DNA from 3 places in the Citrobacter telavivensis genome. Region 2 is predicted to be linked to each of the others. Evidence: predicted binding sites of a transcription regulator. Region 2 holds the regulator's gene; each other region holds the start of a gene.
The links. The regulator CRP, encoded in region 2, controls carbon source genes, mostly activating them, when cyclic AMP is high. The targets are predictions, from matches to a motif close to ATGTGANNNNNNTCACAT.
Positions count from the first base shown of each region.

Region 1 (3,156 bases), on a different contig from region 2:
GACTGCCACTCTTTTCATTCACCGTTCCTCATTTATTACATACTGATAACACCGAAAATGACGAGTTAATCATTCGGTTATAATTAAATATGATGTCGCTGCCCTGATTTTCCGCACGAGATAATCCGGAGTTATTTCAGCCAAAACGGTTTCTCAGGATTATTATCGCGGCAGGGACGGTCGAAATTATCAATATTCTTATATTACCATGTGAAATCATTCTGTTTTGTGACTTGAAACACTATTTCAAAATCAACAAATCATTACCCGCCATTTAAAATCAATCAGATATATAATTTCACATTATGTTTACCAACTGCTACTTGATGTATTACCTTCAGTAATATGTAAAAAAACATAAACAATACCACTTAAGGATTTTCTTATTCCCTTTATGAGGGTATGCTTATTTTCGATTCGCAACGAAATTGACTCTTCGATCACATAATGGACCGGCAGAATGGATTTATTCTGCTAACAGTAAGTTGTGCATATTGGCTTTGCACATCCCTTCTATCAGGAAATAAGGATATTGATATGGCTGCAGTTGGAATGGTTCACAAACTCAACAATCAAATGAATCTTGAGTTTTATGCTTCCAATCTCTACCTCCATCTGAGTGAGTGGTGTTCTGAACACCGTCTGATGGGTACTGCGACTTTCTTACGTACTCAGGCTCAGAGTAACGTCACCCACATGATGCGCGTATTTAACTTCATGAAAAATGCCGGGGCGAATCCGGTCGTGAAGGCCATCGACGTACCGGGTGAGGATTTACATTCGCTGGAAGAACTGTTTCAGAAAACGATGGATGATTATGAACAGCGCGCCAGCACGCTTTCGCAGCTAACTGACGAAGCTGAAGCCCTGAATGATGCTCCAACCCTCGATTTTCTCCACGATCTGGAAAAAGAACAGCAGCAAGATGGGCTGTTGTTGCAAACAATTCTTGATGAAGTGCGTAGCGCCAAACGCGCAGGCCTCTGCCCGGCACAAACCGATCAGCACGTACTTAACGTGGTCAATTATCAACAGCATTAATTGACCCCGTCATTGGCCTGCATTTCACACCCCAGCAGGCCCGTTCGCAAAGTCCTTTCAGTCCGATGCCTCCCTCTTTGGGGAGGTATCGCAAAAAGTATTTCTAAAATCTAAAACAACGGTTTATTTTAGTGAGCTTCGCCCTGCGGCGTGAATTTCAGTTCAATCAGCGCGATCGCTTTCTGGATAGCGCGTAACGTGACGGGATCGGCAGCAGCGGGATGCGTTGAAAAATCAATATTTTTCAGCTGGCTGGTCATTTTTTCACGAACTTCGACGGGCGCAATCACGTCGAGAACATCGAGTATTTGTTTGATGACGAGCTGACAGGCGACAACGTCAGAGACCAGTTCCTGATCGGCATTCAGCGGTTGGGACATAGTAGGCGTTCCTGATAGTGTTGAAAGGCCGTCATAGTACCGATTCAGACGCTAAAACGATAGCCAGACCTGCCAGCGCAAATGACAGGCATAAAAAAACCTGCCGAAGCAGGTTTTTTCATCAGAACATAGCGCCTGGCGGTACGTCTTTGAAAGTTTTGCAATAATTTTCAAACATGCTTTTCAGGATTTTGCGCAGTTTCAGTTTCATGGCATGACTCCAGATATCTTGTTATGCAGGTGTTATTGTCTATGCGCACATAATATGACCGCCATCACAAAAATCAACCATTTTGTGATGGGCATCACTATTTTAAATTTACATATCCTTTGCATTTATGTCTGTTTAGCTGGTAAATCAAGCATCTACGTAACTATCAATTCCGGTAAAATTTTATAATTTTTTTTGAATGGCAAGTACAACATGCACGAAGATCGGATCATAGAAAGCAAGCGAGGTATCTCCCCTGCCGCCCTGCTCGTCGCAGGGGCATTTTTTATGGAGTTTATTGACGGTACGGTGATCGCGACCGCCCTGCCCGATATGGCCAAAGTTTCGGTGTTCCGGCGGTTGATTTAAACATTGGTATCAGCGCCTATCTGATTACCCTGGCGGTTCTCATCCCGGCCAGCGGCTGGATAGCCGATCGTTTTGGCGCACGCAAAATCTTTACGCTCGCCCTCGCCATTTTCACCCTCGCGTCAGTACTGTGCGGTCTTTCCACGACGCTGGAGGGCTTCCTGGCAATGCGTATCCTGCAGGGCGTGGGTGGCGCACTGATGGTTCCGGTTGGTCGCTTAGCGGTATTGCGCACCACGCCAAAGCATCAATTGATTACGGCTATTGCCACCTTAACCTGGCCTGCACTGGTTGCCCCCATCATTGGCCCACCGCTCGGCGGTTTTATCACCAGCTATGCCAACTGGCGCTGGATCTTCTTTATTAACGTGCCCCTGGGCCTGCTGGCGATCGCACTGGCGCTGCGATTTATTCCCAATATCCGCGATGACGATCGCCGTCCCTTCGATCTTCCTGGTTTTATCACCACCGCTATTGCGATGGTCAGCCTGGTCTATGCGATGGAGTTGCTGGGCGCGCAACATCCCGAAGGCGGATTGACGATAGCCTTGCTGGCGCTTGGCGTGGGGACATTTGCCTTTTCTCTGCGCCATTTCAAGCGGGCCAGCTATCCAATGATTCGCCTCGACGCCATGCAGGTCCCAACGTTTCGCGTCACCATGTACGGAGGCTCGCTGTTCCGGGCTTCTATCAGCGCCGTGCCTTTTCTTCTGCCGCTCATGTTTCAGGTGGGATTTGGCATGAATGCCTTTCAGGCCGGTTCGCTGGTACTGGCGGTATTTGTCGGCAATCTGACCATTAAGCCCGCCACCACGCCGCTCATCCGCTGGCTCGGCTTTAAAAAGCTACTGCTGATTAACGGGGCGCTCAATGTGCTGGCCCTGCTCGCCTGCGCGCTGATCACTCCGACCACTCCCGTCTGGCTTATTTTGCTGGTGCTGTATCTTGGCGGCGTGTTCCGCTCGATTCAGTTTACCGGCATCAGCACGCTGGCTTTTTCAGACGTTCCTTCCGCCCAGATGAGCTATGCCAATACCTTGTTCAGCACCGCCACACAACTGGCCGTTGGACTGGGGATTTCGCTGGGTGCAATCGGTATTCGTATTGGCGCGAATGTGAGTGAATGGCTGGGGATGAGCGCAATTCCTGGCATCA
Region 1 is NZ_JBGUBF010000001.1:1,890,341-1,893,496, forward strand. Features, by position in the region: gene ACERJC_RS08980 (DJ-1/PfpI family protein) at 1-18, opposite strand, end outside; gene ACERJC_RS08985 (non-heme ferritin-like protein) at 538-1,041, shown strand; gene ACERJC_RS08990 (DUF2766 family protein) at 1,170-1,421, opposite strand; gene azuC (stress response protein AzuC) at 1,543-1,626, opposite strand; partial or broken gene ACERJC_RS09000 (MFS transporter) at 1,846-3,156, shown strand, end outside.
Region 1: azuC (stress response protein AzuC) is a predicted target of CRP. The motif match lies at 1,715-1,732, and genes of this name have one in related genera.

Region 2 (3,156 bases):
GTGCGTTCTATGGACGACTACATCAACTACATTACGCCGCAGTTCTCCCGCACCCACATTAACTTTCAGCGCGTCCCCACCGTGGACACGTCAAACCCGTTTGCAGCCAAAGGTATTCCATCGCTGGATGAGAGCTTTGTGGTGATTCATTTCCGCAATCTGGAAGGGATCGATTTCCCCTGGCTGCTGGCAATGCTGCAAGGTTCATTCATTTCTCACATCAATACATTGGTAGTGCCTGGCGGCAAAATGGGGCTGGCCATGGAGCTGATTATGTTGCCGTTGGTACAGCGACTGATGGAAGGGAAAAAAATCGAGTAAGGTAAGATTTTGCCGGATGGCGGCGTTGCGTTATCCGGCCTACTCCTGTCGTAGGCCTGATAAGTGCAGTGCCATCAGGCAGCAATCACTTCATACGAATGGGTAATATTGACCGCTTTTTCCAGCATCAACGCCACGGAGCAATACTTCTCTGCCGACAGATCGACCGCACGCGAAACGGCGGCATCCTTCAGGTCGTGACCCGTGACAATAAAATGCAGATTGATGTGGGTGAACAGGCGGGGTGCCTCTTCGCGACGTTCTGACGTCAGTTTCACTTCGCAGTTCGTCACATCCTGACGACCTTTTTGCAGGATAGAAACCACGTCAATCGCGCTGCACCCCCCTGCCGCCATCAACACCATTTCCATCGGGCTCGGCGCTTTATCACCGGAGTTACCGTCCATCAAAATCTGGTGACCGGAAGCCGACTCACCCAGGAAGGTTAACCCTTCAACCCATTTAACACGCGCTTGCATATTTTTTAACTCCAGTGCGTCAATTTTCCTGACAGATTACGCGTACATAACAATTCTCGCAACGGAAGGCGACCTCCGTCATGCTGAAGCGAGACACCAGGAGACACACGGCTAAAGCTATGCTAAAACAGTCAGGATGCTACAGTAATACATTGATGTACTGCATGTATGCAGAGGACTTCACATTAAAGGCTGCAGTTCGTTTTTGACGGCCTCTTCCCAGGACGAGGGAAGCACATTTTTGCAACCCCAGAGACAGCGGATTTTTTTGGCTCTGGAGACAGCTTATAACAGAGGATAATCGCGCATGGTGCTTGGCAAACCGCAAACAGACCCGACACTTGAATGGTTCTTGTCTCATTGCCACATTCATAAGTACCCGTCCAAGAGCACGCTGATTCACCAGGGTGAAAAAGCAGAAACGTTGTACTACATCGTTAAAGGCTCAGTGGCAGTGTTGATTAAAGATGAGGAAGGGAAAGAAATGATCCTTTCTTATCTGAATCAGGGTGATTTCATTGGCGAACTGGGCCTGTTTGAAGAAGGCCAGGAACGTAGCGCATGGGTTCGAGCGAAAACAGCGTGTGAAGTGGCTGAAATTTCCTACAAGAAATTCCGCCAGTTGATCCAGGTGAACCCAGATATTCTGATGCGCCTGTCTTCCCAAATGGCTCGCCGCCTGCAAGTTACTTCGGAGAAAGTCGGTAACCTGGCCTTCCTCGATGTGACCGGTCGTATCGCCCAGACGCTGCTGAATCTGGCGAAACAGCCTGATGCGATGACTCACCCGGACGGTATGCAGATCAAAATCACTCGCCAGGAGATTGGCCAGATCGTTGGCTGCTCTCGCGAAACCGTTGGTCGTATTCTGAAGATGCTGGAAGATCAGAACCTGATCTCCGCTCACGGTAAAACGATCGTCGTTTACGGCACTCGTTAATCTCATCGAAAATGACGCGCTACCCGATAGCGCGTCATTTTTGTTTTGCCAATGTGGCGCAGACTGATTTATCACCCAGAAATCAACTATGCACTACGTCAAACACTGGTGCTCTGTTTGCCCGTGGCCGTCGGCCTGCTCATCGGGCAGTTACATCTTGGCCTGCTCTTCTCTCTCGTTCCCGCCTGCTGCAACATTGCCGGGCTTGATACTCCGCACAAACGCTTTTTCAAACGCCTGATTATCGGGGCGTCGCTGTTTGCCGGCTGTAGCCTGATCATGCAACTGCTGCTGGCGCAGGCGATACCGTTACCCCTGATCCTGACCGGACTAACGCTCACGCTCGGCGTCACTGCGGAATTGAGCTCCCTTCACGCCCGCCTGCTTCCAGCCTCGCTGATTGCAGCGATTTTCACACTGAGCCTCGCGGGGAACATGCCGGTCTGGGAGCCTCTGCTGATCTACGCATTGGGCACGCTATGGTACGGATTGTTTAACTGGTTCTGGTTTTGGCTCTGGCGCGAACAGCCGCTTCGCGAGTCGCTGAGCCTGTTATACCGTGAACTGGCGGATTACTGCGAAGCCAAATACAGTATGCTGACCCAGCATACTGATCCGGAAAAAGCCCTGCCGCCACTGCTGATGCGCCAGCAGAAAGCGGTCGACCTCATCACCCAGTGCTATCAGCAGATGCACATGCTGTCGGCGCACCGCAACAATGACTACAAGCGGATGCTGCGCGCCTTTCAGGAAGCGCTGGATCTGCAGGAGCATATCTCCGTCAGTCTGCATCAGCCGGAAGAAGTGCAAAAGCTGGTCGAACGCAGCCATGCGGAACAGGTGATTCGCTGGAATGCGCAAACGGTCGCCGCTCGCCTGCGCGTACTGGCGGATGACATTCTCTATCACCGACTGCCGACGCGGTTCACCATGCAAAAGCAGATTGGCGCGCTGGAAAAAATTGCTAATCAGCATCCGGATAACCCCGTAGGGCAGTTCTGTTACTGGCATTTCAGCCGTATCGCCCGCGTGCTTCGCACTCAGCGCCCACTCTACGCCCGCGATCTGATGGCCGACAAACAGCGTCGGTTACCGCTGCTGCCGGCGCTGAAAAACTACCTCTCGTTGAAATCTCCGGCGCTGCGTAACGCCGGGCGTATCAGCGTAATGCTCAGCATTGCCAGTCTGATGGGGTCCGCGTTACATCTGCCGAAACCTTACTGGATCCTAATGACCGTTCTGTTTGTGACGCAAAATGGTTACGGTGCCACCCGCGTGCGTATTCTGCACCGTTCGGCGGGAACGCTGGTGGGGCTGATTATCGCAGGCGTGACGCTGCACTTTCATATTCCTGAGGGGTATACGCTGGCGCTGATGCTGGCAATCACCCTGGTCAGCTATCTGACCATCCGGAAA
Region 2 is NZ_JBGUBF010000003.1:464,253-467,408, reverse strand. Features, by position in the region: gene ACERJC_RS16850 (phosphoribulokinase) at 1-321, shown strand, start outside; gene ACERJC_RS16845 (OsmC family protein) at 396-800, opposite strand; gene crp (cAMP-activated global transcriptional regulator CRP) at 1,108-1,740, shown strand; gene ACERJC_RS16835 (YccS/YhfK family putative transporter) at 1,792-3,156, shown strand, end outside.

Region 3 (3,156 bases), on a different contig from region 2:
GACAGGATGCAGCCGCCGCTCCAGCAGATGATGACGGATAACGCGGACTGTCTGCCAGCATTACTACTCGGCTTCGCGAAAGTAGTACAAGAACACTTCTATGCCCCTGAGCATATCCATTTCCAGCGTTTGTTAATTCAGGTTCTGGTACAGAAACCAGAGCTTTACGCCACGCTTAAGCAGCGTCCAACAGGGCGCGTATTACAGGCGCTGGCAGAGATACTGAAGCAATATCAGGAGCAGGGGAGAATACAGTTTGATAACCCGACACTGCAGGCGACCGCCTTTCTCGGTGCGGTAATGGGATACCCATTACCAGCCACATTGATTGATCAACAACCGATGGATAGCCGTGTGCTGGAGCAACTTGCGCACTCGGCGGTTCAAACCTTTCTTATCGCCTGGCGCTACCATTAAAAAAGGGCTCAGTGGATGAACCCTTTTTCATTAACTTGATGAATCCAAAACAATCAGTTCAGACGAACGGGCATCCCTGAACGGTTCTGAACCGCCTGTTCCACCACGTTCTGGTCAACATCGGGCTGGTTAGTGATGTTCTGAATGCTCTTCGACAGCGTGATCGGTACGATTTCGCCGCCTTCAAACTGCGCTTCGGTGGTCGACAGCGGGTTGTGAACCTCGATGTAACGACTGCCATCTGGCTCCGTCGTTGCTTTTACCGGCTCATCGATAAACTGTACGCGCGTTCCGACAGGCACATTCTGGAACAGGAATTTGATGTCTTCGTTACGCAGACGCACACAGCCGTGGCTCACGCGCAGGCCGATACCGAAGTTTGCGTTGGTACCGTGAATGGCGTACAGACGGCCAATGTACAGGGCGTACAGACCCATCGGGTTATCCGGACCGGCAGGCACGACAGCGGGCAGCGGTTCGCCTGCGGCACGATATTCAGCGTGCATTTTCGCCGTTGGCGTCCAGGTCGGGCCGGCTTTCTTACGTTCTACTTTGGTGGTCCAGTTGATTGGCGTGTCTTTACCTAACTGGCCGATACCGATTGGCAGGACGATCACGGTATTGGTGCCTTTCGGGTAGTAGTACAAACGCATTTCCGCGCTGTTGATCACGATGCCTTCATGCACGGTGTCCGGCAGAATCAACTGCTGCGGAATGTTCAGCACGGTGCCGCCTTTCGGCAGGAAGGTATCCACGCCCGGGTTGGCTTCCAGCATGTTGGAAAGCCCCATCTGGTATTCAGCAGCAAAATACTCCAGCGGCTGCGAGTTACCTTCCGGGATGGTGATGACCTGATTCTGACCAATGACGCGACTACCATCCGTTGGCAGAGGATAGGTGACAGCGGATGCGGTACTGCAAAAGCCGACTACCGCGAGTGCTGCCGCGAAAAACGTTGTTAATTTCATATTCATGTTATGCGAGATTCATTGCCTGGCAGGCTGTTGGGTTGAGAATTCTGTAGTGTTGGGAGCGCATTATATGTGCATTCCTGTTAACAGGGAATTCAGATGTGTACGAAATCACATTTTTTTCCTGTTCCCCCAGTGTAGTCGTTTGCTACAGGGCGCGATCTTATTTAAGACTTGTGGCATAATATGAGGTTTGTCACATATTCTTTAGGATACGTCCGTGTTAGTTTCCAGCAACGTCACCATGCAGTTCGGCAGTAAGCCGCTGTTCGAAAACATTTCCGTCAAATTTGGCGGCGGCAACCGTTACGGCCTGATTGGCGCTAACGGTAGCGGTAAATCCACCTTCATGAAAATTCTCGGCGGCGACCTCGAACCGACGCTGGGTAACGTTTCTCTCGATCCCAACGAGCGTATCGGTAAGCTGCGCCAGGATCAGTTCGCTTTTGAAGAGTTCACGGTGCTCGACACGGTCATCATGGGCCACGGTGAGCTGTGGGAAGTGAAGCAAGAGCGCGATCGCATCTATGCGTTACCGGAGATGAGCGAAGAAGATGGCTACAAAGTGGCCGATCTGGAAGTGAAATACGGCGAGATGGACGGTTACTCTGCTGAAGCGCGCGCCGGTGAACTGCTGCTCGGCGTGGGGATTCCGGTAGAGCAACACTACGGCCCGATGAGCGAAGTCGCTCCTGGCTGGAAGCTTCGTGTGCTGCTGGCGCAGGCGCTGTTTTCCAATCCGGATATTCTGCTGCTTGACGAACCGACCAACAACCTGGACATCGATACCATCCGTTGGCTGGAGCAGGTGCTGAACGAACGTGACAGCACCATGATCATCATTTCGCACGACCGTCACTTCCTGAACATGGTGTGTACGCACATGGCGGATCTTGACTACGGCGAACTGCGTATTTATCCGGGCAACTACGACGAATACATGACCGCCGCGACGCAGGCGCGCGAACGTCTGCTGGCGGATAACGCCAAGAAAAAAGCGCAGATTGCCGACCTGCAATCCTTTGTCAGCCGTTTTAGCGCTAACGCCTCTAAATCTCGTCAGGCGACGTCTCGCGCCCGTCAGATTGATAAAATCAAACTCGACGAAGTGAAGGCGTCCAGCCGTCAGAACCCGTTCATCCGCTTCGAGCAGGACAAGAAACTGTTCCGTAACGCGCTGGAAGTGGAAGCGCTCAGCAAAGGCTTTGATAACGGCCCGTTGTTCAAAGGGGTCAACCTGCTGCTGGAAGTCGGTGAAAAGCTGGCGGTACTGGGAACCAACGGCGTGGGTAAATCGACGCTGCTGAAAACGCTGGTCGGCGATCTGGACGCCGATAGCGGTACGGTGAAATGGTCTGAAAACGCGCGCATTGGCTACTACGCGCAGGATCACGAATATGAGTTTGAAAACGATCTGACGGTCTTCGACTGGATGAGCCAGTGGAAGCAAGAAGGCGATGACGAACAGGCGGTGCGCAGCATCCTCGGTCGTCTGCTGTTCAGCCAGGACGACATCAAAAAGCCGGCGAAGGTACTTTCGGGTGGTGAAAAGGGTCGTATGCTGTTTGGTAAGCTGATGATGCAGAAGCCAAACATTCTGGTGATGGACGAACCGACCAACCACCTTGATATGGAATCCATCGAATCGCTGAACATGGCCCTGGAGATGTATCAGGGAACCCTGATCTTCGTTTCTCACGACCGTGAATTCGTGAGTTCACTGGCAACCCGCGTGCTGGAAATAACCCCCGATCGCGTGGTGAACTTC
Region 3 is NZ_JBGUBF010000001.1:620,731-623,886, forward strand. Features, by position in the region: gene ACERJC_RS02895 (TetR/AcrR family transcriptional regulator) at 1-417, shown strand, start outside; gene ldtB (L,D-transpeptidase) at 471-1,391, opposite strand; gene ACERJC_RS02905 (ABC-F family ATPase) at 1,609-3,156, shown strand, end outside.
Region 3: ACERJC_RS02905 (ABC-F family ATPase) is a predicted target of CRP. The motif match lies at 1,573-1,590, and genes of this name have one in related genera.